DNA from 2 places in the Paenibacillus sp. FSL H7-0940 genome. Region 1 is predicted to be linked to the other one. Evidence: riboswitches for the same ligand, from Rfam matches in the RefSeq annotation. Region 1 holds a riboswitch; the other holds the start of a gene.

Region 1 (15,678 bases):
TAAAAAAGTCGTACGTGTCAAAATTGGTCATGCCGTAAGTCAGGCAGAAGCGGTATTAACCAAAGCCGTCGAGGCTGTGAACGCACAAGCTTAACCCCACCTTCCACATGAGGAGAGAGTACGATGAGAAAATGGTTTGGTGAAGCAAAAACACATCTAATGACAGGTATCTCCTATCTGCTGCCGGTCATTATCGCGGGTTCCCTGGTCGTTGCCATCTGTAAAATTATCGCACTAACGATGGGCATTACTGATCTTGATCCGTACAAAGATGGAAGCGGATTCTTGCATATTTTATATCTCGTGCAAAATGTAGGGTGGAGCGGCATTGGACTATTAACGATTGTCCTGTCCGGTTACATCGCGTACTCCATTGCCGACAAACCTGCGCTGGCCGCAGGTCTGATCGGGGGGGGGCTGGCACAGCAGACCAACGCCGGTTTCTTGGGCGCGTTGATCTCAGGCTTCTTTGCCGGATACATCACCTTGTGGGTTAAAAACAAAGTTAAAATTACAGGTCCGGCCGCTGGCTCGGTACCGTTAATCATTTTGCCGCTGATTACCGTTGGTTTAACCGGATTTCTGATGGCGGTCATTCTGGGTGGCCCGCTGGGCGCACTGAATGAGTATCTCATTGCTTGGGTTCAAAACATGAGCCAGAGCGGAACCAATACCGTTGTGCTTGCCATTATTCTGGGAGCAATGATTGGATTCGATCTCGGCGGACCCGTCAACAAAGCGGCATGGATGGCAGGCAATGCCCTGTTCCTGTCCGGTGTCTATCTGCCAAATATTTTCATTAATATTGCCATCTGCATTCCGCCGCTTGGTTATGGTTTGGCAACATTGCTGATGAAGAAACGTTTTTCCAAAACCTATCAGGAAGCGGGAAAAGGTGCAGTGATTATGGGTGTGATCGGTATCACGGAAGGTGCAATTCCGTTCACACTGCGTAACCCTGCCAAAATGATTCTGGTCAACATGTTTGCCTGTGCAACGGGCGCTGCCTTGACTGCACTGCTGGGAGCACATATCATCATGCCACCAATTGGCGGCTTATATGGAGCTGTGTCAGTAGGTACCCCAATCGCGTACCTTGCCGGAGGCATTGTCGGCGCACTGATCGTGGCGGGTGGCACCATGTTGGTGAACTTCCGCGATGAAGAAGAGAAACAGCCTGCCAAGACTCAGGAAGCTTCAGTGAAGAAAAACGGGGAAGAAATCGAACTCGTTTTTGACTAAAAGTACATGTTCAAAAAGATCGGTTTTCAGTATCGAGAAGATGGGATGAAGGTAGAAATGGAGTAGCGGAGCGTAGGGGAAACTACGTGAGCAACGGACATTTCGGCTGAATTCCATCTTCGATGCTGATGATGCCAACAGGCATCCCTCGTAATCAAAAGCGGACTTTTTTTGAACAACCTTTAAAAAGCATCTGGAGGGATATAGAGATATGAGTGAAAGAAATCGTACCAAAGTACATGTGATTCCACATACACACTGGGACCGGGAATGGTATTTTACGACCTCCCGTTCCAAAGTGTATCTTGTCAAACACGTCAAGGAAGTATTGGATGCACTGGAGAATATCGATGGATTCCATTATTACCTGCTGGATGCACAAGGCTCTCTGCTGGATGATTACATCCGCTGGTGTCCCGAAGATGAGGAACGGATCCGCCAACTGGTTACAGCCAAACGACTGATGACTGGACCCTGGTATACACAGACGGATCAATTGGTGATTTCCAGTGAATCCATGGTCCGAAACCTGTATTATGGTATGAAAACAGCACAAAAGTACGGACATGCGATGAAGGTTGGTTATGTCCCGGATGCATTTGGACAATCGGCACAGATGCCGCAGATCTATCGGGAGTTTGGCATTGAACGTTTCCTGTTCTGGCGTGGTGTCTCGGATAATACGAATCCACATACCGAGTTTACGTGGGAAGGGTCGGATGGCAGTCGTGTATTTGCTGTACAGATGCCATTCGGGTATTACTACGGTGGTAACATTCCGGAAAATGAAGAAGATCTGATCCCTTATTTGGAGAAACAGATTGGTGCGCTGGAACGCAAAGCCTCCACCAAACATATCTATTTCCCCAATGGGTTTGATCAGGCGCCTGTGCGATTGAATCTGCCGGAGTTGATTAAACGGTTCAATGCACTGGATACAGAACGCAAATATGTGATGAATGAACCGGAACGTTTTCTGGCGGAGATCGAAGCGGATAGTCAGGATCTGCCTGTACTTCGGGGTGAATTAATGGAAGCCAAGCACATGCGGATTCACAAGTCCATTTTTTCCACCCGTGCGGATCTCAAGCAACAGAATAACCGAATTGAGAATCTGATTGCTAACACGCTAGAACCTGTACTTGCGATTAGCCATTCTCTCGGACATGACTACCCGCATCGTATTGTGGAGGATATCTGGAAGCTGTTGTTTGAGAATGCGGCACATGACAGCATCGGTGGTTGTAACAGTGATACAACAAATCAGGACGTTGCGTTTCGTTACAAACAGGCCTATGATATCGCACTCAATCTGCTCGACCTGCATATGCGGATGATTGCTTCAACTATACAGCAGGAGGAGACATTTGCGTTCACCCTGTTCAACACGCTACCGTATGTGCGAGGCGGGGTTACTGAGATTGAAGCTTATATTCCGGAAGAATCCTTTGTCATTCGGGATACGAAGGGACGCGAGCTGGATTACACCATTGTAGAAAAAACAGATCAGACCGATTATGTGCTTGGACAACACATTGACCTGAATCCAAGTCGCAAAGTGCATCTGCCAGAACGCGTATATCGCGCCAAATTGCTGGTGGAACTGCAAGAGGTCCCGGCGATGGGTTACACCCAGATTGTTTTTGATTTCAGTCAGGGCGCTGCACCTGTCATTGAACGACGTAACGTGGACACGATTGAAAATGAACATTTCACTATTGCGCTGCAAGCAAACGGTACCTTGCAAATTACAGAGAAGCGATCTGGGCAGGTGTATGCGGATCAAATGATCTTCGAAGATAATGGGGATGACGGAGATTCCTACAATTATTCTCCACCCGAGCGGGACCTGATTGTTTCTTCGGCAGGCAGCCAGATGAGCACAACGACCACCCAAACATCTGTATCCCAGACATTATATCTTCGTTTCACGCTGGATGTGCCCTATGATCTGGAAGAGCGGGCCGCAGGCATCACGTCGGGAGCCTTGCCAATGCAAGTGGAGATATCTCTTCGCAAAGGAGAGAAGCTGATCCGCTTCCACGTTCAGGTGCAGAATGAAGTGTTCAGCCACCGTCTGCGTGTCCTTTTTGATACAGGAATTGCTTCCGCTCTATCCATTGCAGACCAGCCATTCGGTGTCATTGCTCGTCCAACCTCATTGCCAGAAGTGGACGTATGGGAGCGCGAACAATGGCAGGAGAAACCGATCACCATTGAAGCGATGCAGAGTTATGCCGGATTAAACAATGGTTCGCATGGTATGGCTGTGATGACGGAAGGTGTACGTGAGTACGAGATTATTGGTGAGCAAATGGATACCATTGCCCTGACCTTGTTCCGTACTTTCGGTTTCATGGGTAAGGAAAACCTGTTGTATCGTCCTGGCCGGGCCTCCGGTGAGAAAATTGTGGCTACACCTGATGCGCAATTGCTTGGCGAGCTCTTCTTTACCTTTGGCCTGCATATCCAGGCTTCCGGATTCGACGAAGCGAATGTAGCTCGTGCTGCACGTGAATATTTGACACCGATCAGCAGTTATCAGCAATGCGACTTTTTGAACGGACGTCTGATCTTTGCTTTCCGCGATGAGGAACGTGTTCTTGATACAGACTACAGCCTGATGTCGTTCAGCGACGATTCCAACGTGGTGTTAAGCAGTTTCAAGAAAGCAGAGCAGAGTGACGGATACATTGTACGTGTCTTCAATCCGTATTTGTCACAGTCTGCTAACGTGAACATACACTTTAATCAGCCTGTACATGCAGAGCGTGTATCCCTTGCGGAACAACCACTGGAGCCTCAGCAGAGGTTAACCGAGGGAGAAGAGGTCGTTCGTTTGCCGGAACTCGCACATTGTAAATTAATGACGGTACTTGTATCCATATAAGGTGAGCTTTAGTTTGACACAATCCTGATCAGAAGGGAGGTCGGATATCGGTATGATTTTTCCAACTAAACGGTTGAAAAAGCTGTTCCACCTCATTCATGGTGAAGGACAGGAACAGGCTTGGACGAGCCAGGCACTTGCAGACAGGCTGGAAGTTACTGTACGTACTATTCGGGATGATCTGAAAAAGCTGGATCATATCCTTGCTGGGCATGGTGGGAGCCTGGAATCCAAGCGTGGGCGGGGTTATTCCATTCGTGTGCATGATGCGAAGCGGTATACTGGGCTGTTGGAGGAACGGAAGGATGATCGGCAAAAAGGTGCGCCAGTACCTGGATCGCCTGATGAGCGTATCCGGTATGAATTGTTCAAGCTGCTTGGTGAACCGGGTCATATCAAGATGGAAGACCTCGCTGATCAGCTGTTTATAAGCCGTGCAACAATGAACAATGATCTGAAAATCATTCGTCAGATTCTGGAGAACTACCAGCTTCAGCTTCAGATCAAGCCAGGATATGGTGTGAAAGTTGTCGGGGACGAGCACAGGTTCCGCTATTGCCTTGCCGAGTACGCCGATTCGCGAGATGAAGAACTGGGCCCCGAAGGAATGACCGTTGCACAGGAACGTTTGTTGTATCCAATTGAACCCGCGCACATCCGCGAGATCGTTATTCGCCATGTAGGCCAACAGGATGTTCGTATTGCAGATGTGGCACTGAAAGATCTGATTACGCATCTGGCTGTTATGGTATTACGTATTAAGCAGGGGCATGAACTGGAGCGATTCGAGAAAGTGGAGGCGAATGTTCAGGATCAGCAACTTGCACAGCAGATTATTCAGGATCTGGAGTTGTTATATTCCATTCATTGTCCAGTTGGAGAGCGAGATTATCTGCTGTTGCATATTGTTAGCAAAAAAATGACCACTACCGATTGGAATGGACTTCGAAGTGACCCGTTATATCTTGCTGTACAGCAAATGTTGGGTCATATCTATGATCGGTACACCTATGATCTGCGTGATGATGAACGATTGCCGAATGATCTGTATGCCCATCTGAAGCCCATGATTACTCGCCTGGAACATGGCATGAATATGCGGAATCCACTGCTGGGACATATACGTAAATATTATCCACTCGCCTATGAGATTACGATAAGTGCAGTGAAACAGCTACAGACATACGTACCTCATGAGATCAATGACAGCGAGATTGGTTACTTGGCTCTCCACATTGGTGCAGCTTTGGAACGTAAATACCAGATTCCTCATCGCAAACGGAAATCCGTATTACTCGTCTGTGGGTCAGGATACGGCACAGCCCGTATTCTTGAATCCAGATTGCGTTCTTTATTTGCAGAGCTGGAAGTCTCACGTGTAGTTTCGCTACGGGAGTACGAGGAGATGGGGAGTGTGCCCGAAGATTTGGTCATTTCTACGATCCGGTTACGGGAGCCCAAAGGCAAGCCGTCGGCTGTCATTGCTGCGATTCCATCGGAACGAGACATGGCAACGATCACTCATCTGGTGCGAACTAGTGATGAGCAGGAGGAAATGACGCTGCTGCGTTACTTTGATCCACAGTTGTTCATGTTTCGGTCCGATCAGCCTGACAAAATGACACTTATGGCTGAGATGAGCGGGGCGCTGTTGGAGAAGGAAATTGTAACGGAGCAATTCTGGCCAGCTGTGCAGGAGCGGGAAAAGATGGCTTCAACCGCGCTTGGAAGAGGTATGGCGATTCCGCATCCCATGGAGCTGAGTTCAACTCGTACGACCGTATCGGTATGTCTGCTCGAGAAGCCGATTCCGTGGGATGAGGAGAATGAAGTACATGCTGTATTTATGTTATCTATCTGCAAAGAGGATTACGAACAGGCAATGGGGATCTATGATCTGTTTGTAGAATTGATCCGGCAGGAGGAGAAGTTGGAAAGCCTGCGCTCCTGTGGCAGCTTCGATGCCTTTGCCCAACTTGTATGTGAAACGTTGAGTCTGAAAAGTACCGAAGTGTATTAATATATAAGTTCACTAAGGGTAATTCCACTGACACTCCGAGTACAGAACAACCTTACGATCGCTGTTATCCTCCAACTTTTTTTAATTCCCTTTTTGAAAGGGAAAAACCGTCCTTCATCAGATTTGTCTGATAGAGGACGGTTTTTATTCGTTAACACAAACTATAGATTAGATATGTTTGGAAATGATTTCTTCTAGTCCTTGAGCGACAGAATGCGCCCCTCGCGCCAGATGTCTTTCATACAGATGCAGGCGGACAAAGCTCTCATCCGTACCCATGGCTTCGGAGAATATTCCACTGAGTCCACGAGCGCGGCGATCGATCTGTAATAGCAGCTCCAGCGAATCGCCCATGGGATAGAACAGCACTTCCAACTCATCCAGATGCCCACGAAACTTGTTTGTTGGTACAAATTCGAATTCCTGCACAAATGGCAGATTACCGCCCAGCTTCGGCGCATAGTCATTGGTTACTTCACGGAGCTTGAAACCAAGGATATCAATTGCATCGAGCACGGTGTTCATGTCTTTGCTAGGAACAACATGGAGTCTGTCCCGGTCTGAGGGGTCTACAGCACTTGAAATATCGAGGCCCGTCTCCACCCATACCTCTGCACGATGCAGTGTAATTGGCAGATTTTCTGGGAGGTCAAATGAGAAGTCTTTCTCCAATTTGGCTCCAGGCTGTAATGTGAAACCTTCGGTGAGCAGATATTTGGCTATAACGGCTGTTTCTTTTACTTTACGATCATCGTGCTCCCGTATGTAATGGGTTTTGATTGAAAGATAGATTCGATCTACGTTCTGTTCCACATCTCCACCTTCAATGTACACAACCCCCGAGATGATTCCTCCAGGCGTGACCTCTGGTGTATGCAATTCCGTATTTACTTTGGCTGCTCCAACACCTACACTGGCTAACATTTTCTTGAAAAATGACATGCGCTCAACCTCCGGATCAGATGGTTTATTATATGGGATACATACGGCTTCGACCTTAATACGGAAGCTGGAAGAGAAGCGTTTCATATTTTAGCAAAGATATATCGTATATCCAAACAGGAGAATCGACGTACCTATGTCGAATGTTTAAATAAAGGGAATTTTTGTCAGGAGGAACTCTATGAGCATGGAATGGTACGATATGATTGCACAACGTAATGGGGGATACAAGGGTAGAGCTTTGTATACGTTGGAAGGTAACTCTGCTGAAGATATTTTTGAAGAGCGGTTGATTAAGCTTCTGCCTCAGTATACATCCGTGCTCGATGCAGGTTGTGGACATGGGGAGTTTACGTTGAAAATGTCGGAATATACCGATCACATTATAGGGGTTGATAATTCGGAAGAGATGATAAAGATAGCCCAAAACAGTCTTCATTCAAGCACGATAACAAATGTGGAATTTGTCTGCGTCAGCACAAAAGAAAAGATGCCATTTGAAGATAAACAATTTGGTCTGATCTACGATCGCAGAGGTCCAACTTCCATTATTGAGCATGGGAGATTGCTGCAAAAGGGTGGAGTCATGATTGGTATTCATACGGATATAACAAAGGTACGTGAGCGTTTGGAAAGAAATGCTTTTAAGGAGATCAAGATTGAGGAATATAACGAGGCACTTATGATTTTCTCGGATGAAAAAGAGTTTGCCATCTTTCTCTCCGATATCCCCGGAAACCCGGATTATACACAGCCTGAGTACCGGGAACAGCTGGAAGTCAAGCTGAAGGAGAACCGGGTTGATGGTAGAATTGCTGTAAGAGAATGCAAGTATATTTGGCAGGCCATAAGGAGCTGAAGCCGATTGAATACAGAATTTTCAGAACAGAAATATGGTGAAATGGGTGTCAAAACCAGCTTCGAGCAGATGGCGAACGGGGAGCAAAAATATAAAATGATAACAGAAGATGGCAGTTATTATTGTAGCGATACATACCATCAAGCATGGATTGAACACCTCCAGTGATTGGACGGCATCCCCTGAGTTGGATAGGTTAACTCAATCTTTAACAGAGAAGGAGCTACTCCAGAAGTATGATTAACCAGACGGGAGGATCAGACAGATGCGTAAAAGTACAATATTTTGGATTACGGGAGTAACGATAATTCTCTTGGTGACTCTGCTCATATACAGCTATGTTATTCCAAGTGTGAGTGCCCAGGATGTTGTGATGGCAGGCACAATCAGGCAGATTGATACGGATGTAGTTGAGGTAGAGTTAGAGATAACGCGAAAAAGAGAAGACAAGGATCAACATATGGTGTATCCCGTTGTCCCTGGATGGGAAGGGGTCACATTCACTGAAGAACAAGATGATGCGTGGTACATGCCTTCGTCTGTTGGCAGCTCCTATCTTGATCAAGTCATTTTGGAAAAGTATCTGAAGGCGCAGGGGAAAACCATGAAATCAACTGATAATCTGATAGGGTTTGCGATACCTGATGAGATAGGGAGCTACAAGTTGCGGTTAACGCTCAGATCTTTGGATGGAACGACTCAGCCGCTTGAGAATCCCGTGGTGTATTATGTTCACAACGAGCATTTGTTAGGGAAGGATCTGAGTTGGGTTACGAGTGAGAATCTGGAGATCAATAAGGAGTATTCAGAATGATGAATGTATATGAATCGAATGAAATCACTGTACGTTTCTTGGACTCAGAAGATGAACAACATCTGGTGAAGTGGCTGTCAGACCCGGAAGTTCTTCAATACTATGAAGGGCGTGATCGGCCGCATGATCTGGAACAGGTGAGAGAGCATTTTTACAATCAGAAAGAAGGTGCTACTCGTTGTATCGTTGAGTATGGAGGACATCCGATTGGATACATTCAGTTCTATGAGCTTGAGGAAGAAGAGCGAACGGAGTATGGTTATGGAGACACGGATGAGATCATCTATGGAACGGATCAGTTTATTGGTGAGGTAGAATACTGGAATAAAGGCATTGGTACACAGTTGATGCAATCCATGCTGGCTTATCTGATTAATGAAAAACAAGCCCGTAAAGTGGTTATGGACCCTCAATCCTGGAACTTAAGAGCGATATCCTGTTACGAGAAATGTGATTTCCAAAAGATTAAGCTGTTGGAGAAACATGAGCAGCACGAAGGACAGATGCGAGACTGTTGGCTTATGGAATATGCCCTGTAGATCCTGCTTAAAGTTATTTAAATCATGTAAACAAGGAGGAATAATGGATGGATGAAAGATTTCCGATAGGACCATTTGTACACACGGGTGAAGTTACTTTGGCACAACGGGAGAAGTGGATTCAGGACATTGCTGAGTTGCCTGAACGCGCACGAGAAGCGGTAAAGGGATTGAGTGAAGAGCAATTAAGTCTACCGTATCGAGAAGGTGGATGGATGCTCAAACAGGTTATTCACCACATGGCAGACAGCCATATGAACAGTATGATTCGTTTCAAGTTGGCGCTGACAGAGGATACACCAACGATTCGGCCTTATTATGAAGAGCGCTGGGCTGAACTGAGTGATTCAAGAGACCTGGATGTCGAATTCTCGCTTCAGATTCTGGATGCCCTCCATCGTCGTTGGGTGTTTCTGTTAAACGCGCTGACAGATGCAGATTATGCCAAACAATTTTATCATCCCTCATCGGAAGAAACGACAAGACTGGATTACAATCTGGGCATGTATGCTTGGCACGGCAAACACCATGTTGCTCACATCACATCGCTTCGGGATAGATTGGGAATATAGCTATTAGAAATATCTTTTAAGGAGGATTCATCAATGAGTGTACATATCAGACTATTAAATGAGAACGATCCTGTAATCATATCAAAGGCGTTTCAGGAGCAGGGTTGGGGGAGATCCCCTGAGCAGTATCTTCATTACTTGGCTGAACAACAGTATGGGGAACGCGTAACCTTGGTAGCCGAGTTGAATGGAGAATTTGCCGGATACGTGAATGTATTGTGGAATTCCAGCTACCCGTCTTTCAGGGAACAAGGAATTCCCGAAATTAACGATTTTAATGTACTAATGAAGTTCCAGCGCCAAGGTATTGGTTCACGGTTGATGGACCGAGCAGAGGAAGTTATTCTGGAACGAACGGATGTAGCAGGCATTGGTGTAGGTGTGTTTTCCGATTATGGCAAAGCGCAAGTTCTATATGCCCATCGCGGGTACATACCAGACGGTCACGGTGTACACAAACATGATCATTACATTCAGCCGGGTGAAGAAACGATTATGGACGACGATGTTGTACTTTATCTTACGAAGAAGTTAAAAGCCACGCAATAATTTCATAATATATACAATATGAAAGATGTCATGTATATTAGTTGTAAATATCTGTTATGTGTGACTGGCGTAAACGTGGAGTGAACCACTAGGGAGCACATATATTATATGCCGTACGCCTGGGCAAAGTGTTTGATCTTTTGATCAAACACTTTATTTATTATTCAGGGAACGAAAGGACTGGTGGCGGCAATGAAAATGGCGTTTGTTTTATTTGATGGAATGACAAGCATGGATTTAGCTGGATTTTATGAAGCAGTGACTTGGCTAGCGATTCTGAAAGTAAAGGAAAACGTATCATGGACATTCTGCGCAGATAAGGAGGAAATTTCAGATGACCGCGGGCTGAAAATGAAATCCGATGCAGTATTACCTCATCTAGGGGATTTTGATCTAGTATTTTTTCCTGGTGGATTATCAACTAGAACGCTTCGATTTGATGAGGATTTTATGCGATGGGTCCGAACGGCAGAAAATGTCACTTATAAAATATCTATTTGTACCGGGGCTCTACTGTTGGGGGCAGCAGGTTTCCTAAAAGGAAAAAGGGCTACTACCAACTCATCTGCTTATGATTTATTGAATCCTTATTGTGCAGAAGTAATCTCAGCGCGTGTAGTGCGTGATGGTAATACGGTAACGGGTGCGGGGGTTACGGCTTCCATTGACCTGGGACTATACTTGGTCGAAATGTTAACGTCTACGGAGATCGTCCTTCAAGTTCAACAAAAACTAGAGTATCCATATTATGAAGCTGGTAACTTAAAAGATGTCTACATGCACACTAAAAGGTAGGGGATAAAAAGATGACTATTCGCCTTTTTCAAGCGATTGATCAGCCAGCGGTGCTGAAAATGATGACGGATCATGATTTTCAATTCCCTTCGTTTATACGCGATCAGTATCCTGCGCGCTGGGATTTATTTTTAAAAATGACGGATGAACGTATCAGTGCTTATTATGTCATGGTTGACGAAGCAGATGTTGTCATAGGTCATGCTGGTTATATCTTTCATCCTACTGTTAACCGATATGAAATCGTTGGCGTTGTTACATGCAAATCACACCTTCGACAGGGAGTAGCACGTGGACTAATTACAAAAATATGTATAAAAATAGCTGAATTCGGCAGTGGTGATGTCATGCTTTACACACTTGATCATGAAGAAAATGAAGCAGCGCTCCTATTTTATGAACGAATGAATTTTCAAAAAGAAGGTGTTGATATGAACTATTATACCTCGGGGTTTCATAGAGTTTCACTTGTTAAAACATTATAAGGAAACTTCAAAAAACTAATTGAAGTGGAAGCATAAAAGTGTACTTCAGTTTAAGTTGCATGGACTTGCAAAGAAAGATGATCAAAAAGCTGTCCTGCATGTTATACTCTATTGGAATTTGAGGAATGATAAGCAGGATGTTAAGAGATTAGATGATCAGAGGAGTGAATGATGCATGTTTAGCAAAGTCGGCCAGATTATGTTGTATGTCAACAATCAGGATGAATCACTGGCATTTTGGACGGAAGTTGCAGGATTCCACATTGTGGATGAAGTAAACCTTGACGAGGGCATGAGATGGATTGAGATTGCGCCTACCGCAGACTCGCAGACAAGCATTATACTCCATGACAAAGAGTTCGTTGAACGGATGTCGGCGGGTGTAAATCTGGGCACACCTTCGTTAATGTTCTTCACCGAAAATCTGGATCAGTTATATGCCGACTTGGCTGGTAAACATGTAACGGTTGGAGAGATTGTCGAGATGCCAACGGGGCGTGTCTTCAACTTTGCTGATAACGAAGGAAATTACTTTGCAGTTTTGGAACGGGCGAAGTAAGTTACAACTTAAAACAGCACCATTGCAAGCGGTCGACATTCATGTCGGTCGTTTTTTTGTTGGGAAAAAGCTTATGTTTTGGAGTAGAAAAACACAAGAAAAATAGAGAACTACTGGGTAAAAATGTTATAATAGAGTGTGGCTGATTTATTGAAAATGACGAGGAGTGAATAGTCTGAAATGAAGGTTTGAATGGAGCAGTTAAGGAGGAATGTGGTTGTGGAAAAGACGATTAAAAGTGTACAGGATCTATATGATATGCTCGATGCGGATTTCAGATCTGCCAAGCAGTTTTGGGAACCTTTCTATGAGGATCGGAACAGACCAATCCCCTTTTTCCCAAACAAACCGGATGAGAATCTGGTAGCGCATGTGAACGAAGGTGTGCTGAGCGGCGGTAAGGCACTGGAACTGGGGTGTGGCCCGGGCAGAAATGCGTTGTATTTAACCCGCCAAGGATATCAGGTAGATGCTTATGATCTTTCGGAGACAGCTATTGCTTGGGCTAAAGAGAGGGCGGCAGAGGAGCAACTGGACGTGCATTTTGAATGTCGATCTGTGTTCGAATTATCCCCAGAGCAAGAATATGATCTTGTCTACGACTCGGGTTGTCTGCACCATCTGTTGCCACATCAGCGCATTCCCTACATAGAGATGATCCACAATGCACTCCGGCCTGGAGGATACTTTGGAATGACTTGTTTTGCTCCTGGTTTTGGCGATATTGGTGGGCCTGAGATCGTTATGAATGATTGGCAGGTGTATCAAGAGAAGTCGATGCGCGGTGGTCTTGCGTTCACGGAGGAGAAGCTTCGCTACATGCTGGAAGATGGCTTTGAATGTGTGGAGTTCCGTGCAATGAAGTCGCTGGAGCAACATGAACCGTATTTTGGTGTACCTTTTCTCTGGGCCACGTTGTGGAGAAAGAAAAACTCGTAAGAATAGTGAAATAAACATGCATTGAAAATAGAGGAGGAGTGGTATCGGAATGGGAACAGAAACAGGAAAAAGACACTTTATCATTACAGGCACATCCAAAGGGATCGGTTTACAACTTGCAGAGTTATTATTGGCTAAGGGGGATTACGTTTACGGTATTTCACGCGGGGGTTCGGATCTGTTGGAATCAAGCGAGGAATGGAGCGGGCGTTACCGCCATGTTCAGTATGATCTTGCCGACCTGAATGGGATCGATGATTTGATTACACACATATTGGACCAAATACCTTCTCAGGAAGCTGAATTCATTGGACTCATTAATAATGCAGCGATGCTGGAGCCTCTAAAACCTATCAATCAATGCAGTGCGGCAGAGATAAGTCAGAGTCTTAACATCAGCCTCGCAGCACCAATGATATTAAGTTCCTCTTTTATTCAACAAACAAATCATCTGTCCGCCAGACGTAAAATTGTCAATCTCTCATCGGGTTCGGGAAGTTATCCGGCGCCTTCAATGGCAGTGTACTGTACATCCAAGGCAGGTATGAACATGTTCACCCAATGCGTATCTTTGGAGCAAACGGGCCAACAGAACCCTGTTGAGATTATTGCTTTTGATCCGGGGATGGTCGATACGGAATTGCAGGCTGTTGCACGAGGCAAAAGTGCAGAGGAGTTCGCTCTTGCAGGTATGTTCAATCAAGTATATGAAGCAGGACAATTAAGATCGCCACGAGACGTAGCGATGCAGTTGATCGAGCGGATGGACGAAAATAGTGATTCAAGCCATGTTATACACACTGTTGAGAGCTAATATGATATACGATACTTCTTTCAGCTCGTTTTCTTACGAAGTATGGATACCTTTTGATATAAGCCCAACTTCCCTGTACACTGGAATCAGCGATCGGAAGAACGATTCGTAACGGTAAAGGTGATCCTGCAACAACGGAGTCTAATTACCTTATTCAACCTTAGAAGATCAGAAACGTGGTGAAGTCTCTTGTTTAAAATTATGCTCATTGAAGACGACGAGTCGTTATTCAGTGAAATCAAGGAACGTTTGTCCCAATGGTCGTATGACGTGTATGGTGTGCAGGATTTTGGAAAGGTATTGCAGGAGTACAGCGTAATTCAGCCGCAACTGGTCATTATAGATATTCAGTTACCCCAATATGACGGGTTCCATTGGTGCCGGATCATTCGTTCGCACTCCAATGTGCCGATTATCTTTTTGTCCTCACGGGATCATCCTGCGGATATGGTTATGTCCATGCATTTGGGGGCAGACGATTTTATCCAGAAGCCTTTTCATTTCGATGTATTGATTGCCAAGATCCAAGCGACTTTGCGGAGGGTGTATAACTATAATACAGAGCATATTGAACTTCGAACCTGGCGCGGTGCGGCTATTGAATATGTGAAAAATACACTGACCTGCGGGGATGAATCTGTCCTGTTGACCAAAAACGAAATGTTCATCCTTAAAGTGCTGGTCGAGCACAAAAATCAGATTGTTACCCGTGAGGACCTCATCCGGAGCTTGTGGGATCATGAGCATTTCGTGAGTGACAATACGCTAACGGTTAACGTTAATCGGTTACGGAAGAAACTTGAACCCATCGGCTTGGAGCGGTACATTGAAACCAAAGTAGGGCAGGGGTACATGGCAACGGAAGAGGCAGAAGCATGATCGGAAAGTACATACGAGAAAGGGCTAGTTGGTTATGGCTACTGGTAAGCATGCAACTTATTATTTTATTGGTGGCCTACCTGGACTCGTCCATTCCATTCCAATCTGTGATGTATATCGTAGGACTGAATGTGGTGGTATGCCTTGTTTTTATCTGGGCGAGATACCTGAAAGAGACCCGTTTCTATAAAAAATTGAGCATCTGGGATCATACCTATGATCTGGGAGAACTCGATATCGCCGAAAGTCCATATGAGCAGATTGTACATGAGGCCGTCAGTTCCCAGACACAGCGGTATCGTAAGGAGTCGTCACATCATTTTATCGCTCTGGAACAGGAGAAGGACGAGATGTTGTCCTGGATTCATGAGGTGAAGACCCCACTGACAGCGTTGCAACTGATGATCGAGCGCTTGCCAGATGACAAGTTACAGAGCCAAATGACATATGAATGGTTACGAATTCATCAGTTGCTGGATCAGCAGCTTCACCAGAAGCGTATTCCGTTTATGCATAATGATCTGTTCATCGAAGAGACGGAACTTGAACCGGTATTGAATAGCGAGATACGAGCACTGAAATCGTGGTGCATCTCCAAAGGCATTGGCTTTGATGTGTCTTTAATCGTATCGCGCGTGCTCACAGACAGCAAATGGTTAGGCTTCATCCTCCGGCAGTTGTTGAGCAATGCGGTGAAATATAGCGATTCATCGGACATCCTCATTGAAAGTCGGGAACAGGATGGACACATCATACTCATGATTCAGGATCACGGGCGAG
Region 2 (15,678 bases), 2.5 Mb from region 1:
ATGTAGAGATCGCGCGGGACCCGTCATCATTGTAGGTATTATCGGAATGTTGTTGTATCAGGTGTTTGAGAACGTGGGGGCGTTCCTCGGACTGATGCCACTCACAGGTATTACGTTACCGTTCATCAGTTACGGCGGCACCTCTTTGCTTATTAATATGGCTTGCATCGGTGTAGTCATGAGCATTAAGTTGTACGGGCAAGAAGAGGAGGATGAACTTCTGATGGGAGAGCAGCAACCCCGGTTGTCGGAACGTTTATGGAATATGCTCAAGAAAGAGAAAAGTGCTGTGTAACTGTTGAGTCGGTGTAGGTGAAAAGTAAAGCGGTGAGACGTATAACGTGATCGTTTATAGGAATGAAGAGGTTGATTTGCCCTGTAACCAGGTGCGGATCAGCCTTTTTAACATGATGGGTGAGAAAGTGTGAATGAGAGATGAAAGAAGCAATGCATAGGTGTCTTCGAGCCTGCTGTAGGCTGAGGCGAACCTGAAAGAGTTGGAAATAGAGTGTTGAGCATTGTGTGGAGCTTCAGGTGCCAGCTGTTAGGAGTTAAGAGTTAGGTGGTGTTAGGAGCTAACGAACCACACACGTCTTATTCGGGGATTTGAAGTGTCTGGAGAAAACTAAGGAATCTGAGACACGTTATATCAGCATAAACAGCCTTCTGTAGCGTGTTGATCAGATAACTTTGGGGAATAACGTGCCTCATGTTCCTTACAATTTCAAAAGAATACCTGAAGGGCAAATAAGACGTCCTCGGTTCTTTAGAACATCGACTGGTCACTCGCGAGAGTCATTCGCCTAGGGTCAGCCAGTACAGTCTTCAAGGCTTTTTGGACGCTGACATTTTGTCATCGTATAACTTGCCTGGGTTTAACCACACATTCTAGTAGTACGTGTTCAAAAAGTTGGGTTTTCAGTACCGAGAAGATGGGATGAGGCTAGAAATGGAGTAGTGGAGCGTAGGATAAACTACGTGAGCAATCAAAATGGTTCTTTGGTAAACATACTCCGTAAGGCTCCCGCTTATTTCGGCTGAATTTGATATTCGACGTTGATGATGCAGCTGGGCATCCTTCGTAATCAAAAGCAGACTTTTTGAACAACCTCTAGTAGATTTATTACAAATGCTAGGTTTACTTCCTTCTCTACCGGGCATACTGATAGACATGAGAGAGTTGCAGGCAACGTGATCAGAGAGCCGAGGGGGAGAACGGAATGAGCAGAAGAATTGTAAAGCAAATTGGACTTATTATTGTATGTCTTATGTTGATTATCATGATGTGGGAAGGTCAGAAAACGGATGCAGCTGTGGCGGCCACAGCAATTCCGGAACAATCGATTCGCTTGCGTATTCTAGCAAACTCGGATGCACCGGGAGATCAATTGGTGAAACGTGAGATTCGGGATGCTGTCGTTGCTCAGATGGGCGAGTGGGTAGCCGAACTGGAGAATCCGCAAAGTCTGGATGAAGCGCGCAAGGTTATTCGTGAGCATTTGTCCGAGATTGAGAATAGAGTAGGAGAAGAGCTGGCCAGTCGCGGTTTAAATTATGAGTATCAGGTGGAGCTGGGTTCCGTTCCGTTCCCGACCAAACTATATGGTGGCACTGTGTATCCTGCCGGAGATTATGAAGCGGTTCGGATTACGCTGGGCGAAGGAAAAGGTCAGAACTGGTGGTGTGTGTTGTTCCCGCCGTTGTGCTTCATTGATGCAGGGACCGGGGATGCACTGGCGAAACCTTCAACCGTATCAGCCGCAGCAACTGAACCAGGAGATGCCGAGGCATCTGTGCAGGGAGACACACCGGAAGCGAGATTCTTTCTGTGGGATATGGCTGTGAAACTATGGAGTTGGGTAACTGGATTGTTCTCATAACAACGTATTTATAATATAGTAGAGGGCGACTTCGATTCAGGGAGCTGCCCTTTTAATATGAATTAGTGGTGAATTTCCGGGCGAAGTTTGAAGGGCATCCGAGTTGGGACAGGTATGTTATAATTACTTATAGTGCGCGTGTTCAAAAAGTCTGGTTTTCAGTACCAAGAAGATGGAATGAAGCTAGAAATGGAGTAGCGGAGCGTAGGCAAACTACGTGAGCAACCAAAATGTTTCCTTCGGAAACATACTTCGTAAGCCCCCGCTTATTTCGGCTGAATTTCATATTCGACGTTGATGATGCCGCTAGGCATCTATCGTAATCAAAAGCGTACTTTTTGAACAACCTCTTATATTGAATATGGATATGAACTAACCTACTTGAAGTTTAGGAATGATGATATATGAGCAGAGAAAACGAACCAGTGCAACACACCTCTGAGATGAGGGATGATAGAGAAGAACGTGATATGAAAGCTCCGGGAGAGCTGGTCACTGAGATGTGGGATGTACGCGTCTTGGTGAGCGCTGAGAACGATCACGGATTGGGTAATATTGAAATGTTGGATGTGAAAAAGGGGAGCGCCGATCAACAGGCGCTCGCCGACTTGCAGGCTGCCGCAGCCTGCATTCGTCAAGGTCAGACGGTGGCCTTTCCGACCGAGACGGTCTATGGCTTGGGTGCCGATGCGCGTAGCACAGCAGCCGTGGAGGCTGTATTTGTCGCCAAAGGCCGACCTTCCGACAATCCACTGATTGTGCATATCGCGCACCGTGACCAGTTGGATTCGCTGGTCACGGAAGTGAATGAAACGGCGGAAGCGCTGATGGCGGCCTTCTGGCCGGGACCACTGACGCTGGTGCTGCCGGTTAGGCCGGGGGCGGTGTCCCCACGTGTCACCGCCGGTCTGGACACGGTGGCCGTGCGCATGCCGGACCACCCGGTGGCTTTGCAGTTAATCGCGGCGGCGGCATGCCCTGTAGCTGCGCCAAGCGCCAACCGCTCCGGGCGGCCAAGCCCGACACTCGCGTCTCATGTACGCGAGGATCTGGATGGCCGCATCGGCGGCATTGTGGACGGCGGCCCCACCGGGGTGGGCGTCGAGTCCACGGTTGTGCAGGTCGGTGACGACGGTACCGTCACCATCCTGCGTCCTGGCGGCATTACGGCGGAACAACTGTCCGCCGTTGCCGCCCGTGTCGCCACGGACCCCGCGCTACTCGCGGAGGGGGCCGATGGCGTGGGTAGCCCGGCGCCGCGCTCGCCGGGCATGAAGTACACGCACTACGCGCCCGCAGGGGCGCTGTGCGTGGTAGAGGGGCCGCCCGCAGCGGTGGCGACCTGGATCAGCGCCGCCCTCGCAGAGGCGGCGCAGCGCGGAGAGCGCACCGCTGTGCTGGCGTTCGCCGAGCACGCGGAGCAGTACCGCGCCGATGCCGTGTTCTCGCTGGGTGACGCCAGCGAGCTGGAAGAAGCAGCGCGCCGGCTATACGCCGCGCTGCGCAGCTGCGATGAGCAAGGCGCCACATATATTGTGGCTGAAGCCTGCTCACGCGAAGGGCTGGGAGCAGCCGTCATGAATCGGCTGCTCAAGGCTGCGGGGAACCAACTCATACAAGTTGGCAACCAGCGCCCCTTATAACCTCTCCTGATCATACAGTCAGGAGAGTAATCACTCTTTTTCCAAAACAAAATCAAGATTCTATAAAGCCAGCAACTGACCAGACATCCGTCGCCGTTTGCCTTTCATCGGTCATGTTTAGGTCCTTGTCCGCATATCGTGTACAAGAACCTTTACGTGACTTGGGGGTATGGGGATGTGGGATGTGTCTGCCCATGTAGGGCAGTTGGTAACCATTTTGATCATGGCTATTGCGCTTGGCCTCGATGCGTTCTCACTCGGGATCGGAATTGGCATGAAGGGCATTCGGCTGCGGGATGTATTGCGAATCAGTATTGTAACGGCGCTATTTCATATCATCATGCCGCTCATCGGCATGTATATGGGCAAATACGTTAGCTCCCTGCTCGGTGACATTACGACGTATGCGGCAGGTGGATTGCTTGTTTTGCTGGGTGCTCATATGATTCTGAATGCATTCCGTGAAGGCGATACAAAGCTGGTGGACCACCGTTCCCTGCTCGGCGTTGTTTTGTTCTCCCTCAGCGTAAGTGTGGATTCATTCTCCGTTGGCGTATCCTTAGGGATGTTCAGCAGTGATCTGATCTTAACTGTACTTGCTTTCGGTGTGTGTGGCGGGGTGATGTCGGTTATGGGTCTGCTATTAGGCCGTCGGGTGAGCCAGAATCTCGGGGATTACGGCGAAGCAATTGGTGGCGCAATCTTGCTTGCGTTTGGACTTTTGTTTATATTTTAGAATAAAACTTGAGATATCATATCATTCGCATCATATGTAAAATGGGGAGGCTAACACAATGAAACATATTTTATTCGTGTGTACAGGAAATACGTGCCGCAGCCCCATGGCAGAGGGGCTTTTGCGAAAATTGGCATCGGAGCGTGGCATTCAGGTAGAGGTTCGCTCCGCAGGTGTGGCAGCAACGTCGGGTATGCCGATCTCCCGACATGCTGAAGCGGTTTTGAGAGATCATAACGTTGAAGGTCCACCTCATTCCACACAGCTTAGCTCTAACCTGGTAGGTTGGGCCGATCTGGTTCTTACATTAACACGGAGTCATAAGCAACATGTCATGCAGGTTTTTCCCGATTCAGTCCACAAAACCTATACATTGAAAGAATATGTGGAGGATGATGAACAGGTATTAAGTGATGTTCAGGAGTTGGACAGCCTGTTTGCAACGCTTGAGATGAAACGTGCCCTTGGCCAAGAGATCCTGGCATCGGAGCGTGAGCGAGCCATTGAGATTAGACAACGAATTCCAAGTTTCGACATCTCCGATCCGTTTGGGGGAAGTCGTGATGATTACAATATAGCTGCAGCTGAGATTCGGACGGCATTGGACCGGCTTTTGGATAAGCTGGGATAATTCTGATCCTGCGAGGCAGGTTATAGAAATAGGACACGTGATGTAAATTAACCGTTGATTTTAGCCGCGGGTTGTTTTATGATGAAGGGGAAAACAGGGATCCGGTGTAACTGGCGACGAAGTGGGCATAACCACGATGGAGCACCGGAACAAACGGCCGGTCGCCTGGGCAAAAGAGCAATTCTGCGTTACCCGCAGACTGCTCTTTTTTTCGTCTTTCATCTGATTATTCGCTATAATAGTACCTGAGATGCCGTGCAAGAATACGAAGGACAACCAAGAGACAGCGGGCATGATTTTATCGGGAGGCGATAATAGGATGACTATAGAGTTAGATTCGGAACAACCCGGATTGCAGGAACAGACCGCGTCTATTCTGCATGAACTGGCGCTTGCCGGACAGCTTGGGCCTGGACAGATCGTTGTGATCGGTACAAGCACAAGTGAAGTCGCAGGCGCTCGGATTGGTACGAGTGGTGCCATTGAAGTGGCACAGCAGCTTCTTGCGGGTATACGCGAGGTGCAGGAAGAGTTCGGTTTTGACACGGTATTCCAATGTTGTGAGCATCTGAACCGTGCGCTGGTAATGGAACGTTCTGTGCTTACTCGACTTGGATTGACCGAGGTTGGTGCTATACCCGTGCCCAAGGCCGGAGGTTCAATGGCATCCGCAGCATATCGTTCGCTGACCGATCCATGCCTGGCTGAACATGTGCAGGCCCATGCGGGACTTGACATTGGGGAGACGATGATTGGGATGCATCTCCGGCATGTAGCCGTACCCTATCGTACAGCGCTCCGCTATGTTGGAGATGCTCGTGTAACCACAGCGTTGACCCGTCCGAAGTTGATTGGCGGCGAACGCGCGGTGTATCGTGTGGAAGAACAACCAGATTCGACATTTTGTGACTGATATCTTCAACCAATATAAAGCTAAATTAGACTTTACACGAAAACGGAGAGTGCAACACCAATCTGAAGAAGCGAAGTGTTCGCCTTTATCCCCAGATTTTCCCCTTATTATAAGGGAGTTCAGAAAAAATCCGGGGATAACAGCGATCGGAAGATGGTGATGCAATCGAAGTCAGGAGTGTAACCACTGTAGTTTCGCTTTATAACTTCACTTATACCTGGGAGGAATTTAATCATGGAACAATTGCGCAAGAATGACCCGGCAGTACTGGAAGCGATGAATCTTGAACTGAAACGTCAACAGAACAACATCGAACTGATCGCATCCGAGAACATCGTAAGTGAAGCAGTAATCGAAGCAATGGGATCTGTTCTGACCAACAAGTACGCTGAAGGATATCCAGGCAAACGTTACTATGGCGGTTGTGAGCATGTGGACATCGTTGAAGACATCGCGCGTGATCGTGCAAAAGAATTGTTCGGAGCAGAACACGTGAATGTTCAACCTCACTCCGGTGCACAAGCGAACATGGCAGTTTATCTTGCAGCGTTGAAACCTGGTGATACTGTACTTGGTATGAACCTTGCCCATGGTGGACACCTCACACACGGTAGCCCGGTTAACGCATCTGGTTTGCTGTACAACTTTGTAGCATACGGCGTACAGGAAGATACATTCCTGATTGATTATGATGAAGTACGCAAAGCGGCTTTCAAACACCGCCCTCGTCTGATCGTTGCAGGTGCAAGTGCATATCCGCGTACCATTGATTTTGAAAAGCTGGCTTCCATCGCCAATGATGTAGGCGCTTTGTTCATGGTGGACATGGCTCACATCGCAGGACTGGTTGCTGCTGGTTTGCATCCAAACCCGGTTCCACATGCGCATTTCGTAACAACAACTACACACAAAACGCTGCGTGGACCTCGTGGTGGTATGATTCTGTGCCGCAAAGCGTGGGCAGCAGCGATTGATAAAGCCGTATTCCCAGGTTCCCAAGGTGGACCTTTGATGCACGTGATCGCTTCCAAAGCGGTAGCATTCGGTGAAGCTTTGCAACCATCGTTCAAAACGTATGCTGAGAATGTCGTGAAAAACGCACAGGTTCTGGCTGAAACACTGATCGCTGAAGGATTGAACATCGTATCCGGTGGTACAGATAACCACTTGATGCTGATCGACACACGCAGTGTGAACATCACAGGTAAGGAAGCTGAGCATGTGCTTGATTCCATCGGTATTACCGTGAACAAAAATGCCATTCCATTCGACCCTACAAGCCCGTTTGTAACAAGTGGTATTCGAATTGGTACACCTGCTGCAACTTCCCGTGGCATGAACGAAGAAGCGATGGTCGCTATTGGTAAGATCATTGCTAAAACGCTGAAAAATCCAAAAGATACAGCGAAGCTGGATGAAGCCCGTGCAGAAGTGACTGCACTGACAGACCAATTCCCGCTCTATACAGATCTTAAATACTAAAAAACTTTGCTCATGCTGTTTGTATTTGAGATGTTCTTAAAATGGGATACAAAAAAACGAAGCAGACAGAATGAGACCGCAGAAGCGAAGCGTTCGCCTTTATCTCCGGATTTTTCCCTTGTTAAAAGGAGAATAAAAAAAATCTGGGGATAACAGCGATCGAAGGATCATTCTGTAGGCGGAGTGCCATTGTATTCATCATTTTCATTTTCTTAACGACATAACAGCAGGAGCAAAACAGGACCGGATGGATCATTTTCCGGTCCTGTTTTTTATAGGATTCGGTAATCTGTAATGATTGGGTGCCCTTTGATGGTGTAATTCGTTGTTGGTGATGATATAATATACAGGATTTATCGAGCCCATGAATGGTGGCTAGGTATATTTGGAAATGCTGAACATGAAGAACTTACCGGAGGGACAAATTAGATGGGAAAATTAGTAATATGTGATCACCCTTTGATTCAACACAAACTGACGTTTATACGCGACATGCGTACGAATACGAAAGATTTTCGTGAATTGGTGGATGAAGTAGCAACGTTGATGGCTTATGAGATTACAAGAGATGTTGAACTGGAAACGATTGATGTACAGACACCTGTAGCTGCAACACAAGGTAAAGTCATCTCTGGACGTATGCTCGGACTGGTGCCGATTCTGCGCGCAGGACTCGGAATGCTGGATGGCGTTGTGAAATTGTTGCCAGCGGCAAAAGTTGGACATGTGGGTCTGTTCCGTGACCCGGAAACACTGCAACCGGTAGAATACTACACCAAACTGCCTACAGACGTAACAGAGCGTCAATTGATTGTAATTGATCCGATGCTGGCAACCGGTGGTTCGGCAATTGCAGCTATTGACGTGCTCAAAAAACGTGGCTGTACCCAAATCAAGATGATGAACCTGGTTGCGGCACCGGAAGGCGTAAAAGCTGTGCAAGATGCACATCCCGATGTGGACATCTATGTAGCAGCATTGGACGACCGTCTGGACGATCATGGTTATATCGTTCCAGGGCTTGGAGATGCAGGAGACCGTCTTTACGGCACTAAATAAGCATATCGCATGCTTTGTAAGAGGTTGTTCAAAAAGTCCAATTTTGATTACGAAGGATGCCCAAGGGCATCATCGGCATCGAATATGAAATTCAGCCGAAATGTCCGTGGCTCACGTAGTTTTCCCTACGCTCCGCTACTCCATTTCTACCTTCATTCCATCTTCTTGGTACTGAAAACCGGACTTTTTGAACATGAACTTATAGAAAAGGGGCTTTGCTCGAATGTCCAACAAAATTAAAGTCATGACGATCTTCGGGGTGCGTCCGGAAGCCATCAAGATGGCTCCGCTTATTTTGGAATTGCAGAAACACCCTGAGTCTATTGAATCTATTGTTTGCGTAACTGCGCAGCATCGCCAGATGTTGGATCAGGTACTTGAAGTTTTCGACATTCATCCCGATTATGATCTGGATGTGATGAAGGACCGTCAGACATTGAATGAAATCACAATTCGTGTGCTTGGCGGTCTGGAGCCAGTGTTAGCCGAAGCTAAGCCGGATATTGTACTGGTTCACGGGGATACATTAACTACCTTTGTAGCGAGCTATGCAGCATTCTTGCAACAGATTCAGGTAGGACATGTGGAAGCGGGGCTGCGGACGTGGAACAAGCTGTCTCCATATCCGGAAGAGATGAACCGTCAGCTGACGGGAGTACTGGCTGATCTACACTTTGCGCCTACGGATTGGTCTTCTTCCAATCTTGCCAAAGAAAATAAATCGGAGTCTAGTACGTACGTCACAGGCAACACGGTAACAGATGTGTTTCAATATACTGTACGGGAAGACTACACACACCCGGTACTTGATTGGGCCCAAGGCAAACGCCTAGTGCTGATGACAGCTCATCGCCGTGAATCTCAAGGCGAGCCTCACCGCAACATTTTCCAGGCCGTCAAACGGATTGCCGACGAATTCGAAGATATTGCCATCGTGTACCCGGTGCATCCAAGTCCTGCTGTGAAGGAGCCGGCTCACGCGATCTTGGGGAATCATCCCCGTATTCAATTAATTGATCCACTAGACGTGGTGGATTTGCATAACTTTTACCCGCACACTCACTTGATTTTGACCGATTCAGGCGGTTTGCAGGAAGAAGCACCTTCGTTTGGTGTGCCTGTGCTCGTATTGCGCGATACAACAGAACGCCCGGAAGGTATTGAAGCCGGAACGCTGGAATTGGTAGGTACCGAAGAGGAACGTGTGTATGAACGGACCAAAGCTCTGCTTACAGACAAAACCCTGTATGCAAGCATGAGCCAGGCTGCCAATCCATACGGTGATGGACATGCTTCGGAAAGAATTGTCAATGCGATTTTGCATCATTTCGGTGTAAATAGTGAGCGTCCGGAATCATTTCACAGAAAATTCAAAAAATAATACATTTTTTCTGACGGATTTATAAAGGGCAAGCATACAGTTAAACTGTACGGTTTACGCGGGTTTATGGGCTTTGAGGGTCTGTATTCCCGTCGTTTCCCCCTTTAAAACGCTAAAATCATTCAATTGACAAAGGCTCTCATCATTCAGTAAAATTAACTGGGATTGCAAGGGTGGCGTGGAAAATGGCCGATTCGAACAAACCAAATTCATCCCGTAACCATGACGATAATGTATGGAAAGCGATGGGACTCGTGACAGCTTTTGGGATCGAGATTGCCATTCTCGCTGTTGCCGGATATTACGCTGGCTCCTGGTTGGACAAGACCATCGGAGGTAACGGAATATGGATCGCCGTAAGCGTTCTCTTTTTTCTTGCGGCAGGCGGTGTAAGCATCTACTTTATCGCGAAAAAAATCATGGGGGAAAGTGATGAGTGAACTAACCAGATACCGCAGATCGATGACTGTTTTCGTCATGTACTTTCTTATGATTTGTTTTCTCGCAGCGGCCTTTATGCCACGTGTGGAGACAATTGCTTTGGGACTGGCCCTGGGTACAGGAGTTAGCTGGATCAATGCATTTTACCTGGGCTACAAAGTAAGGAAAATGTCTGATGATGCGGCAGAAGGTAACTTGAAGCGTGTCAACTTGGGATTTTTGACAAGAGCGGCATTCGCTGTGCTCGGTATATTCATATCGATGCGCTTTCCGCAGTACTTCAATACATATGCGGTTGCAGGCGGTCTCGTCATTGCACAATATTCCTTATTGATTATAGGGATTGTCTATTCCCGCAGAGCAGAATGATGTTAAGGGCTGCAGCTTTCAAGTCGAGAAAGGGGTGAGAAAAATATGCATGAAGCTCCAATTATTATGCTTGGCGGATTTCGACTGGATCTATCGGTTCTGTTGATGCTGGTAGTTACAGGTGCAATTGTTTTTATTTTTGCTGTACTGGCAACACGGAGATTATCCGTTGAAAATCCCGGCAAGCTGCAAAATTTTATGGAGTGGGCAGTAGAATTCGTCCGCAATCTGATTTCCAGTACAATGGATATGAAGAAAGGTAAACATTTTATCTCTCTCGCTCTTTCCATGATTATGTTCATTTTTGTAGGGAACATGCTCGGCCTTCCGCTCGTGGCTGTATCTGAGGTAACAGATGTTAATCAGGCACAGGTATTCGGTAAGCCGATTGTTACAGCGGTGGAGGCGTTTGAAAAAGCGCATGCCAAGGACCCTGAAGCACACCCACACGTTGAACTGGCTTGGTGGAAATCACCAACAGCCGACTTGTCTGTAACGATGGGACTTGCTCTCGTAGCGTTCCTTGTATCTCATGGACTTGGATTGTTCCGTAACACCAAAGGGTATCTCCAGCATTACTTCAAGCCATTCGCCTTGTTCTTGCCAATCAACTTGATTGAGACGGCATCCAAGCTGTTGACACACGGTATGCGTTTATTCGCGAATATCTTTGCAGGTGAGGTACTGATCGCAACGATCCTGAAACTGACCACATTCAAAGTGTTTGGTGCTATTGCAGCGATTCCGCTACTTATGGTGTGGCAAGGCTTTAGTATCTTTATCGGCGCGATCCAGGCATTTGTGTTTGTTATCTTGATGATGGTGTACATTTCACAGAGCATCGAGACGCATGACGAGCATTAAGTTTCAAGCCCTACGAAGATTTCTTCACCAGGCTGAACAATAAAAAATTCGATTTATCATTTTAAGGAGGATATACAAATGGGAGCAATGGCATTAATCGCAGCAGCAATTGTTGCAGGACTGGGCGCGTTTGGCGCAGGTATTGGTAACGGTATGGTAATCAGCAAAACGGTGGAAGGTATTGCCCGTCAACCGGAAGCAAAATCCACTCTTCAAACAACAATGTTTATCGGTGTAGGTTTGATCGAGGTATTGCCGATCATCGGTGTGGTACTCGCGTTCATGTTCTACGGTATGGCTTAATCAAATTTTAAAGGTTTGGCGGGGAAGGCCATAGCCATCCGCGCCTTCTTTTTAGGTAATGTCCGTTCTAACGGATGACGTTTTAAGGATACCTCCAGGAAGGAGTGAACAGATTGAGTTTCATATGGGAAAATACGCTTCTTGCGATGATTGCATTTGTAATTTTATATTGGCTGCTTAGCCGTTATGCCTTCGGGCCTTTGTTCTCCATTATGGAAAAACGTCGTGAACTCGTGATGACGCAGATGAATGAGGCTGCACAGACTCGGGAACAGGCCATTGCCTATGTGGAGGAACAAAAACAAGCTCTTGAGCAAGCACGTCAAGATGCTTACGACATCATTGAACAGTCCAAACAAACAGGTGGCAAACAAGCTGAATCGATTTTGGCTGATGCAAAAGCTGAAGCTAATCGTCTGAAAGACGATGCAGTACGCGAAATCGAGAGCGAGAAGAACAAAGCAGTCGCAGCACTTCGCAGCGAACTGGGTACAGCTTCCGTTCAGATTGCATCCAAGTTGATCAAAAAAGAAGTTGAGAACGGTCCTGCACAAGAAGAGCTTGTGAACCAATACCTCAATGAGGTAGGAGGCCGACAATGAGCCGCGATACGATAGTTGCCAAGCGTTATGCGAAAGCATTGTTCGAAGTTGCTCTTCAGCAACAGCAGGTGCTTGAGGTTGAACAGGAACTGGTTGCAGTAGTCAGTGCATTGACCGGAGATGCAGATATCGAGAAGTTTATCGTATCCCCTAACATTTCTGATGAAGCCAAACAGAACGTAATTCACTCAAGTCTTGATGGCAAGGTATCCGATTCAGTCCTTCGTACAGTCTTGTTGTTGATTGAGCGCGGGCGCGTTGAATTGCTGGGAGACTTGCTGAATGATTATCGGAAGATCCAAGGTGAGTCGCTGGGCATCGCTGATGCGCGTGTCTATTCGACTTATGCGTTGAATGATGAAGAAAAAGAAGCGGTAGCCCGTGAATTCGGTGGCCGTGTGAATAAAAAGATTCGTATCGAGAACATTGTTGATCCGACTCTGCTGGGCGGATTGAAAGTCGCCATTGGCGATACGATCTATGACGGCAGCTTGGCTGGCAAGCTCGAACGTCTTGAGCAGTCTTTTAACAGACGAGTACAGTAGATTGGGGTGAGGACACTTGAGTATCAAACCAGAAGAAATCAGTACATTAATTAAGAGCCAAATCGAACAATACAAGACTGATATCGATGTAGTCGAAGTCGGAACGGTAATCGAGGTTGGTGATGGTATCGCTCGTGTTTACGGACTTGAGAACGTCATGTCCAACGAGTTGGTTGAATTCCCAAGCGGTGTTATGGGACTCGCCATGAACGTCGAAGAAAGCAATGTCGGTGTCGTTATCCTGGGACCTTACTACGATATTCGTGAAGGTGACCAAGTGAAACGTACTGGTCAAATCATGCAAGTGCCTGTAGGCGAAGCATTGATTGGACGCGTTGTGAACCCGCTCGGTATTCCTGTAGATGGCAAAGGGCCAATCGCTACAACGGAATTCCGTCCGGTTGAAGGTAAAGCACCAGGCGTAATGGATCGTAAATCGGTTCATGAGCCGATGCAAACAGGGATCAAAGCCATTGATGCAATGGTTCCAATCGGTCGTGGACAACGTGAGTTGATCATCGGTGACCGTCAAACAGGTAAAACATCCATCGCGATTGATGCGATCCTGAACCAAAAAGGTAGCGGCATGAAGTGTATCTATGTGGCTATTGGTCAGAAACAGTCTACGGTTGCTCAAGTTGTGGAAACTCTTCGTCGTAAAGGCGCAATGGAGTACACAATCGTTGTAACTGCAGCAGCTTCCGATCCATCACCACTCTTGTACATCGCACCGTATTCCGGTTGTTCGATGGGTGAGTACTTCATGTACAAAGGCGAGCACGTTCTGGTTATCTATGATGACTTGACCAAACAAGCCTCTGCATATCGTGAGCTTTCCTTGTTGCTTCGTCGTCCACCGGGCCGTGAGGCTTATCCGGGTGACGTCTTCTACCTGCATTCCCGTTTGCTGGAGCGTGCTGCGAAGCTGAATGATGAACTTGGTGGTGGTTCTTTAACCGCACTGCCGTTTATTGAAACACAAGCTTCCGACGTATCTGCTTACATCCCAACGAACGTAATCTCCATCACGGACGGACAAATCTTCCTGGAAGCTGACTTGTTCAATGCTGGACAACGCCCGGCGATCAACGTAGGTATTTCCGTATCCCGTGTCGGTGGTTCTGCTCAGATCAAAGCGATGAAAAAGGTTGCAGGTTCCCTGCGTCTCGACCTCGCTCAATATCGTGAGCTTCAAGCGTTCTCCCAGTTCGGTTCCGATCTGGATAAAGCGACTCAGGCCCGCCTGAATCGTGGTGCGCGTATGATGGAAATCCTGAAGCAAGGTGTTAACCAGCCTCTGCCTGTAGAACAACAGGTTGTCAGCTTGTACACTGCGGTTAAAGGATTCCTGGATGAGATTCCAACAGGTGATGTTACTCGTTTCGAGCGTGAGTTCCTCGCGTTCATGGAGAGCAGCCATCCGGAGATTCTTGCATCCATCCGTGATACTAAAGAATTGACTGCAGACAACGAAAATGCACTGAAAGGTGCAATTGAGAAGTTCAGAAAGAGCTTTGCTGTCTCTGTCTAAATAAATGATTGCAGGTGCGGAGTTGTCTAACCGATTCCGCATGTCTGCATGTAATACTTTGACTCTGTCAAAAAAAGATGATGCTTACGATGTAGTTTTGACTTTGTCAAAACTAGTGGTGATGCTTACGAAGTAACTTTGACCCCGTCAAAGTAGGGTTGTGCTTACGATGTAGTTTTGACTTTGTCAAAACTTTAAGGTGGTGAAATCATGGCAAAAGGCATGCGCGAAATTAAGCGGCAAATTAAAAGCGTACAAAGCACCAAGCAGATCACCAAAGCAATGGAGATGGTAGCTGCTGCAAAACTGCGTAAAGCGCAGGAAAAAGCGGAAGCAGCCCGTCCTTATTCGGAGAAACTGAAAGAAGTTGTAGCTAGTATTGCATCAAGCACGCAAGGTATACAGCATCCGATGCTGGAGAGCCGTCCGGTCAAAAAGACAGCTTACCTGATCATTACATCGGACCGTGGTCTTGCAGGTGGATACAATGCGAACGTTTTGCGTCAGGTTAATCAGACGCTCAAAGAACGCCACAACTCCCAGGATGACTACGAATTGTTCGTCATTGGACGTAAAGGACGCGATTACTTCAGACGTCGTGAAATTGCGATGGCATCCACAACAACGGATCTGTCGGATTCGCCTTCATTTGCAGACATCAAATCCATCGCACACGAGGCTGTTCATGGGTTTGAACTGGCTGAATTTGATGAATTGTACATTTGTTATAACCGCTTTGTGAATGCGTTGACCCAGATTCCTACGGTAGAAAAACTTCTTCCGATGGAAACACCTGAGGTAACTGCTGCGGAAGGACCAACGGCAAGCTACGAATACGAGCCGTCTGCTGAAGCTGTACTTGAGGTCTTGCTTCCGCGTTACGCGGAAACGCTGATCTATGGTGCACTTCTGAACGGTAAGGCAAGTGAGCTCGGCGCGAAAATGACGGCAATGGGTAATGCAACCAAAAATGCATCCAAACTCATTAACGACTTGTCATTGACATACAACCGTGCCCGTCAAGCGGCGATTACGCAGGAGATTACGGAAATTGTGGCAGGTGCCAACGCAGCACAAGGCTAACCGTTTTTTTATTAATGAAGGCTTGCAGAGCAAAGATAAACGAACGGTACATTATTTTTGCAAAAGTAGCAGGCTTGTAGGAGGGGAACGTTAAGATGAACAAAGGACGCGTTGTGAGCATCATGGGTCCGGTTGTTGACGTCGAGTTTGATCGCGGCGGTCTGCCGGAAATCCTCAATGCCATTACGATCACTACAGTAAGTGAGAGCGGCGTT

Evidence for each region. A riboswitch is a leader RNA that binds a small molecule or an ion and turns the genes downstream of it on or off. The one in region 1 is predicted to bind ZMP and ZTP.
Region 2: linked by a shared signal. The riboswitch ahead of MHB71_RS27955 (TIGR01440 family protein) and the one ahead of MHB71_RS16845 (DJ-1/PfpI family protein) in region 1 are both predicted to bind ZMP and ZTP.

Annotation. Positions count from the first base shown of each region.
Region 1 covers NZ_CP150280.1:3,831,623-3,847,300, reverse strand. Annotated here, with positions in the region: gene MHB71_RS16900 (fructose PTS transporter subunit IIB) at 1-94, shown strand, start outside; gene MHB71_RS16895 (PTS fructose transporter subunit IIC) at 124-1,242, shown strand; gene mngB (mannosylglycerate hydrolase) at 1,454-4,132, shown strand; gene MHB71_RS16885 (BglG family transcription antiterminator) at 4,185-6,152, shown strand; gene MHB71_RS16880 (sporulation protein) at 6,321-7,094, opposite strand; gene MHB71_RS16875 (class I SAM-dependent methyltransferase) at 7,276-7,953, shown strand; gene MHB71_RS16870 (hypothetical protein) at 7,960-8,121, shown strand; gene MHB71_RS16865 (hypothetical protein) at 8,219-8,767, shown strand; gene MHB71_RS16860 (GNAT family N-acetyltransferase) at 8,767-9,306, shown strand; gene MHB71_RS16855 (YfiT family bacillithiol transferase) at 9,354-9,878, shown strand; gene MHB71_RS16850 (GNAT family N-acetyltransferase) at 9,912-10,427, shown strand; ZMP/ZTP riboswitch at 10,478-10,559, shown strand; gene MHB71_RS16845 (DJ-1/PfpI family protein) at 10,620-11,222, shown strand; gene MHB71_RS16840 (GNAT family N-acetyltransferase) at 11,234-11,707, shown strand; gene MHB71_RS16835 (VOC family protein) at 11,883-12,266, shown strand; gene MHB71_RS16830 (class I SAM-dependent methyltransferase) at 12,459-13,205, shown strand; gene MHB71_RS16825 (SDR family NAD(P)-dependent oxidoreductase) at 13,255-14,019, shown strand; gene MHB71_RS16820 (response regulator transcription factor) at 14,209-14,898, shown strand; gene MHB71_RS16815 (sensor histidine kinase) at 14,895-15,678, shown strand, end outside.
Region 2 covers NZ_CP150280.1:6,346,815-6,362,492, forward strand. Annotated here, with positions in the region: gene MHB71_RS27930 (FtsW/RodA/SpoVE family cell cycle protein) at 1-295, shown strand, start outside; gene spoIIR (stage II sporulation protein R) at 1,221-1,880, shown strand; gene MHB71_RS27940 (L-threonylcarbamoyladenylate synthase) at 2,441-3,523, shown strand; gene MHB71_RS27945 (manganese efflux pump MntP family protein) at 3,699-4,259, shown strand; gene MHB71_RS27950 (low molecular weight protein arginine phosphatase) at 4,318-4,890, shown strand; ZMP/ZTP riboswitch at 4,987-5,068, shown strand; gene MHB71_RS27955 (TIGR01440 family protein) at 5,210-5,803, shown strand; gene glyA (serine hydroxymethyltransferase) at 6,038-7,285, shown strand; gene upp (uracil phosphoribosyltransferase) at 7,715-8,344, shown strand; gene wecB (UDP-N-acetylglucosamine 2-epimerase (non-hydrolyzing)) at 8,568-9,725, shown strand; gene MHB71_RS27975 (AtpZ/AtpI family protein) at 9,911-10,165, shown strand; gene MHB71_RS27980 (ATP synthase subunit I) at 10,158-10,535, shown strand; gene atpB (F0F1 ATP synthase subunit A) at 10,581-11,399, shown strand; gene atpE (F0F1 ATP synthase subunit C) at 11,478-11,702, shown strand; gene atpF (F0F1 ATP synthase subunit B) at 11,816-12,304, shown strand; gene MHB71_RS28000 (F0F1 ATP synthase subunit delta) at 12,301-12,849, shown strand; gene atpA (F0F1 ATP synthase subunit alpha) at 12,866-14,380, shown strand; gene atpG (ATP synthase F1 subunit gamma) at 14,591-15,463, shown strand; gene atpD (F0F1 ATP synthase subunit beta) at 15,559-15,678, shown strand, end outside.